DNA from 2 places in the Viridibacillus sp. FSL H8-0110 genome. Region 1 is predicted to be linked to the other one. Evidence: a T-box and tRNA genes for the amino acid it is inferred to sense, from the RefSeq annotation. Region 1 holds a T-box; the other holds one or more tRNA genes.
The links. A T-box is a leader RNA that pairs with one kind of tRNA and senses whether it is charged. The one in region 1 lies ahead of alaS (alanine--tRNA ligase), so its partner is inferred to be a tRNA-Ala.

Region 1 (3,380 bases):
TGCTTCAAAAATTACAGAGTTAGTTCAAAAAAATGCTGAACAATCCGCGTTCCCTACATCTGAAATCCGAAAATTCATCGGTGATGCTGAGGAACGTTTTGGTGTTTCATACGCAGAAACGCAAGTGGACGCCATTGAGAAGGCGATTAACTCAGCGGTTATGATATTAACAGGTGGACCTGGTACAGGGAAAACGACGGTAGTTCGGGGAATTGTAGACGTTTATGCAGAGCTTCATGGCTTAACTTTGAATCCAAAAGACTATGTAGAAAAAGACGAGCCTTTTCCAATCGTGTTAGTGGCACCAACAGGAAGAGCTGCAAAACGTCTTAGTGAATCAACTGAATTACCGGCGATGACTATCCACCGTTTACTTGGCTTCACGGGGCAAGAAAAGGAAGAGGAAACGGAGAAGGAAGTTGGAGGGCGGCTCATCATAGTTGACGAAATGTCGATGGTTGATACTTGGCTCGCTCACCAGTTGTTGAAATCGTTGAACGATGATTGCCAAGTTATTTTTGTTGGTGACCAAGATCAATTACCACCTGTAGGTCCTGGACAAGTGCTAAAAGATTTACTCGCTTCTAAAGCAATTCCAACTGTTGAGTTAACAGATGTTTATAGACAAGCGGACGGATCATCTATTATTGAACTTGCCCATCAAATGAAAAAAGGCGAGATGCCGCAAAATATGCTTGCTAAAACATCCGATCGGTCTTTTATCCAAGCTAGCTCCGACCAAGTAGCTGATGTCATCAAACAAGTCGTATCAAGTGCTGTGAAAAAAGGTTTCTCCATTCATGATGTGCAAATTTTAGCACCTATGTATAGAGGTCCTGCAGGTATTGATGCTATTAATAAAATGATTCAAGAACTTGTTAATCCGAAGAAAACTGAAAAGAGTAAGGAAATAACATTTGGTGATGTGACGTATCGTATTGGAGATAAAATTTTACAGCTTGTCAATCAACCAAATAGCAATGTCTTTAACGGTGATATGGGGGAAGTAATTAGCATTATCAAAGCGAATGAGACAATTGAGAAACAAGACTTACTTGTAGCTTCATATGATGGCATTGAAGTAACTTATCAACGCGGTGATTTGAATCAGATCACTCTTGCTTACTGTTGTTCAATTCATAAATCACAAGGCAGTGAATTCCAAACAGTTATTATGCCAGTAGTACGTGGTTATTCTAAAATGTTGCGTAAAAACTTGTTGTATACAGGAATTACGAGGGCAAAAAACTTCCTCATACTTTGTGGTGAAATTGATGTGTTTAAATATGGTATGCTAAGAACAGATGATCTTCAAAGAAACACTACTTTAGCACAGCGCCTTCAAATAGAAGAAGTACTAGAAGCGGTTAAAGATTCTGTTGAGCCAGAATTGACGCAAGTGTCAGAATCAACTTTCATACCACAAGAAGTGCAACTATCCATGGAATCTCAATCTCTGAATACTGAAAATTATTTAGATATTCACCCATTAATCGGCATGAAGGGAATTAGTCCTTATGATTTTATTGAAGAAGAGATTTGACAGATACAAAGACCTTTTTTAAAATAAGATTGAGTCGATATTTGAAGACAATCGTGTTTTCGAATATTTATAACTAACAATATATATATCGCTTAAAACTACGAAGGATAAAAGTACATTATGTAATGTGCACAGAAAGAGGTTCCTAGGCTGCAAGAACCTTCACAAAACATTTTGGAAAGCTCATCCCGAGTACAGCTAATCCCTGTCGTTTGCCGCGTTAAGGCTTAATGAAGAGACAATAGACGCAAGACCGGTCTATTGTAACTAGGGTGGTACCGCGAATTTTCAACCTTCGTCCCTTTTATAGTGGATGAAGGTTTTTTATTGTCTAAAGGAGGAATAAGCAAATGCAAACAGCAGCAGAAATTCGTCGTAAATATATTGAGTTCTTTGAAGAAAAAGGACATAAACAAGAGCCAAGTGCACCACTTGTGCCTATTAATGACCCATCATTATTATGGATAAACTCAGGAGTAGCAACATTAAAGAAATACTTTGATGGACGTGTTATTCCTGACAATCCACGTATCGTAAATGCACAAAAGTCTATCCGGACAAACGATATCGAAAACGTGGGTAAAACAGCACGTCACCATACATTCTTTGAAATGTTAGGAAACTTCTCTATCGGTGATTACTTCAAAAAAGAAGCTATCCACTATGCTTGGGAGTTCTTAACTGATGCAAAATGGATGGGCTTTGAACCTGAAAAACTTTCAATTACTATTCACCCTGAAGATACTGAAGCATATACAATCTGGAAAGATGAAATCGGCATTCCTGAGGAGCGCTTAATTCGTCTTGAAGGAAACTTCTGGGATATCGGTGAAGGTCCAAGTGGTCCAAACTCAGAAATTTTCTATGACCGTGGAGAATCATACGGTGCAGACGAATCAGACCCTGAACTATATCCAGGTGGAGAAAATGAACGTTACTTAGAAATCTGGAATCTTGTATTCTCAGAGTTCAACCATAATCCTGATGGCACATACACACCGCTACCAAAACAAAATATTGATACTGGTATGGGGCTAGAACGTATGGCTTCGGTTGTACAAAATGTACCGACAAACTTTGATACGGATTTATTTATACCAATTATCGAGCATACAGAACGTATTTCTGGTGAAAAATATCATGTTGATGTAAACAAAGATGAAGCGTTTAAAGTAATCGCTGATCATATTCGTACAGTAGCATTTGCTATAGGTGATGGAGCACTTCCATCAAACGAAGGACGTGGTTATGTATTACGTCGCTTACTACGCCGTGCCGTTCGTTACGCAAAACAATTAGGTATCGAAAAACCATTCATGTATAATTTAGTACCAACTGTGGGCGAAATTATGGTGGACTTCTATCCAGAAGTAAAAGAAAAACAAGATTTCATCCAACGTGTTATTAAAAATGAGGAAGTTCGTTTCCACGAAACATTAGACGGTGGTTTAGCTATTTTTAATGAAGTAGTTGAAACACAAAAAGCTGCAAACTCAACTATCGTGCCAGGTAAAGACGCTTTCCGCCTTTATGATACTTATGGTTTCCCTGTTGAATTAACAGAAGAATATGCTGAAGAAGTAAATATGACTGTAGACCACGAAGGTTTTGAAAAAGAGATGGAAGCACAACGTAACCGTGCTCGCGCAGCTCGTCAAGACGTCGATTCAATGCATGTTCAATCTGAGGTATTAGCTAATTTAAACCAAGAAAGTACATTTGTTGGTTATGAAACATTAACAACTCATTCAAAAGTAGTTGCAATAGTAGCAAATGGACAAGAAGTGAAAGAAGCTTCTGAAGGTGAAGAAGTTCTAGTTATTCTTTCGGAAACGCC
Region 2 (3,380 bases), 350 kb from region 1:
AGTTCGGTCCCTATCCGTCGTGGGCGTAGGAAATTTGAGAGGAGCTGTCCTTAGTACGAGAGGACCGGGATGGACACACCGCTGGTGTACCAGTTGTTCTGCCAAGGGCATCGCTGGGTAGCTATGTGTGGACGGGATAAGTGCTGAAAGCATCTAAGCATGAAGCCCCCCTCAAGATGAGATTTCCCATTACGCAAGTAAGTAAGATCCCTCAAAGACGATGAGGTAGATAGGTTCGAGGTGGAAGTGTGGCGACATACGGAGCTGACGAATACTAATAGATCGAGGACTTAACCAAATTTTACTTAACGAACTTCAATGTAATTTATCCAGTTTTGAGAGAATAAGAAAAAAACTTTTCTAAAATAGCAAAAAACACTTGCTAAACTTTAAAAAATATGTTATAATAATTCTTGTCCTTAAGAAAATAGTCTAGTGACGATGGCAAAGAGGTCACACCCGTTCCCATGCCGAACACGGAAGTTAAGCTCTTTAGCGCCGATGGTAGTTGGGGGTTTCCCCCTGTGAGAGTAGGACGTTGCTAGGCGAACAATATGGAGGATTAGCTCAGCTGGGAGAGCACCTGCCTTACAAGCAGGGGGTCGGCGGTTCGATCCCGTCATCCTCCACCATTATTTTAAATAAACAATGCCGGTGTAGCTCAGTTGGTAGAGCAACTGACTTGTAATCAGTAGGTCGAGGGTTCGACTCCTTTCGCCGGCACCATTCATTTTATATGAGCCATTAGCTCAGTTGGTAGAGCATCTGACTTTTAATCAGAGGGTCGTAGGTTCGAATCCTACATGGCTCACCATTTTTAAAAAACATTATATGCGGGTGTGGCGGAACTGGCAGACGCACTAGACTTAGGATCTAGCGCCGCAAGGCGTGGGGGTTCGACTCCCTTCACCCGCACCATAATTTTTAAGTTTATCAGCATATTGCGGAAGTAGTTCAGTGGTAGAACACCACCTTGCCAAGGTGGGGGTCGCGAGTTCGAACCTCGTCTTCCGCTCCAAAATATGCCGGGGTGGCGGAACTGGCAGACGCACAGGACTTAAAATCCTGCGGTAGGTGACTACCGTACCGGTTCGATTCCGGTCCTCGGCACCATATTTTAATATAATATAAGTGATATAAATGCGCCCGTAGCTCAATTGGATAGAGCGTCTGACTACGGATCAGAAGGTTGTGGATTCGACTTCTGCCGGGCGCGCCATTAACGGGAAGTAGCTCAGCTTGGTAGAGCACTTGGTTTGGGACCAAGGGGTCGCAGGTTCGAATCCTGTCTTCCCGACCATTAATACTTTCAACCCTATGGGGCCTTAGCTCAGCTGGGAGAGCGCCTGCCTTGCACGCAGGAGGTCAGCGGTTCGATCCCGCTAGGCTCCACCAATTTATTACTAAATTTAATACCATCATGGCGGCGTAGCTCAGCTGGCTAGAGCGTACGGTTCATACCCGTGAGGTCGGGGGTTCGATCCCCTCTGCCGCCATACTAACCAAACTAAAGGACCTTTAGCTCAGTTGGTTAGAGCAGACGGCTCATAACCGTCCGGTCGCAGGTTCGAGTCCTGCAAGGTCCACCATCTACACAACGTTATATTTTTTGGAGGAATACCCAAGTCTGGCTGAAGGGATCGGTCTTGAAAACCGACAGGCGGGTCATACCGCGCGGGGGTTCGAATCCCTCTTCCTCCTCCATTTTTTAAAATTTAATTTCATAATATCATTATCGCGGGGTGGAGCAGTTCGGTAGCTCGTCGGGCTCATAACCCGAAGGTCACAGGTTCAAATCCTGTCCCCGCAACCAAATGGTCCGGTAGTTCAGTTGGTTAGAATGCCTGCCTGTCACGCAGGAGGTCGCGGGTTCGAGTCCCGTCCGGACCGCCATTTTTTAAAAATATTGTATTAATCATCATGGGTCAGTAGCTCAGTTGGTAGAGCATTAGATTGAAGCTCTAAGTGTCGGCGGTTCGATTCCGTCCTGACCCACCATGATGCGGGTGTAGTTTAGTGGTAAAACCACAGCCTTCCAAGCTGTTGTCGAGAGTTCGATTCTCTTCACCCGCTCCAATTTTATGGGCCTATAGCTCAGCTGGTTAGAGCGCACGCCTGATAAGCGTGAGGTCGATGGTTCGAGTCCATTTAGGCCCACCATTAAAATTTTTCCGAAGTAGCTCAGTGGTAGAGCATCCGGCTGTTAACCGGACGGTCGTAGGTTCGAGTCCTACCTTCGGAGCCATATATGGGGAAGTACTCAAGTGGCTGAAGAGGCGCCCCTGCTAAGGGTGTAGGTCGCGTAAGCGGCGCGAGGGTTCAAATCCCTCCTTCTCCGCCATATAGGCCCCTTGGTCAAGCGGTTAAGACACCGCCCTTTCACGGCGGTAACACGGGTTCGAATCCCGTAGGGGTCATACTTTAAAAACCATTAGAATCATATTTGATTCTAATGGTTTTTTTGCGTTTGGAAAGTAAATTGAAAAGGCATTTTTTTAATGAGTTAAAGCTATTTTTGCAGATAATGAAAGTAACATACTAAGTAAAGGCTGATTGCCGATACTTAGATTTTTTATTTTAAATACTGTTGACCTTAACGTTACGTCAAACTATATAGTAGAAACATGGAGGTGAAAGAAGATGGAAATGACAATTCAAAAACTTGCTCAGCTGTCAGGAGTTAGTTCAAGAACATTGCGTTATTATGATGATCTAGGCTTGTTAAAACCTACACGTGTAAATTCTTCAGGTTATCGTATTTATGGGCAAGAAGAGATTGATTTGTTACAGCAAATATTATTTTATCGTGAATTAGGCTTTAAGTTAGAAGTCATTAAAGAAATCATAACAGTCGAGAATTTTGACTATAAGAATGCCTTAATGGAGCATTATAAGGCATTAATGGAGAAACGCCACCAATTAGATGTCATGATAACAACGGTAACTAAAACGATCAGTGCTATGAATGGAGGAATTCAAATGTCGAATGAAGAAAAGTTTGAAGGTTTAAAGGAAAAAATGATTTTAGATAATGAAAAACAATATGGTCAAGAGATACGTCAAAATTACGGAGATACTACAGTTGATGCTTCCAATAATAAAGTGCAACAAATGACTGAGCAGCAATATGAAGAAGTGCAAGCATTAGAGCAAGACGTGAAGAGATTATTAAAGCAAGCAATGGAAACTGGTCAAGCTGATAGTGATGTTGCTCAGCGTGCTGCCGAAGCACATAAGCGATGGTTAATGTATTATTGGCCAAAGTATAGTAAAGAAGCACATGCAGGACTTGCAGAAATGTATATAGCAGATGAACGTTTCACGAGCTATTATGATAAAGAGCAAAATGGTACAGCACAACTTTTAAGAGATGCTATATT

Region 2: it encodes a tRNA-Ala, which carries the amino acid that the T-box ahead of alaS (alanine--tRNA ligase) is inferred to sense. The anticodon was not compared.

What each region holds. Positions count from the first base shown of each region.
Region 1 is NZ_JBBOPJ010000001.1:1,200,436-1,203,815, forward strand. It holds gene recD2 (SF1B family DNA helicase RecD2) at 1-1,543, shown strand, start outside; T-box leader at 1,635-1,849, shown strand; gene alaS (alanine--tRNA ligase) at 1,894-3,380, shown strand, end outside.
Region 2 is NZ_JBBOPJ010000001.1:851,035-854,414, forward strand. It holds rRNA gene MHH98_RS04195 (23S ribosomal RNA) at 1-298, shown strand, start outside; rRNA gene rrf (5S ribosomal RNA) at 432-547, shown strand; tRNA gene MHH98_RS04205 (tRNA-Val) at 557-632, shown strand; tRNA gene MHH98_RS04210 (tRNA-Thr) at 651-726, shown strand; tRNA gene MHH98_RS04215 (tRNA-Lys) at 739-814, shown strand; tRNA gene MHH98_RS04220 (tRNA-Leu) at 834-918, shown strand; tRNA gene MHH98_RS04225 (tRNA-Gly) at 944-1,018, shown strand; tRNA gene MHH98_RS04230 (tRNA-Leu) at 1,025-1,113, shown strand; tRNA gene MHH98_RS04235 (tRNA-Arg) at 1,143-1,219, shown strand; tRNA gene MHH98_RS04240 (tRNA-Pro) at 1,224-1,300, shown strand; tRNA gene MHH98_RS04245 (tRNA-Ala) at 1,320-1,395, shown strand; tRNA gene MHH98_RS04250 (tRNA-Met) at 1,423-1,496, shown strand; tRNA gene MHH98_RS04255 (tRNA-Ile) at 1,513-1,589, shown strand; tRNA gene MHH98_RS04260 (tRNA-Ser) at 1,612-1,704, shown strand; tRNA gene MHH98_RS04265 (tRNA-Met) at 1,737-1,813, shown strand; tRNA gene MHH98_RS04270 (tRNA-Asp) at 1,817-1,893, shown strand; tRNA gene MHH98_RS04275 (tRNA-Phe) at 1,923-1,998, shown strand; tRNA gene MHH98_RS04280 (tRNA-Gly) at 2,003-2,076, shown strand; tRNA gene MHH98_RS04285 (tRNA-Ile) at 2,084-2,160, shown strand; tRNA gene MHH98_RS04290 (tRNA-Asn) at 2,171-2,245, shown strand; tRNA gene MHH98_RS04295 (tRNA-Ser) at 2,251-2,341, shown strand; tRNA gene MHH98_RS04300 (tRNA-Glu) at 2,346-2,417, shown strand; gene MHH98_RS04305 (MerR family transcriptional regulator) at 2,641-3,380, shown strand, end outside.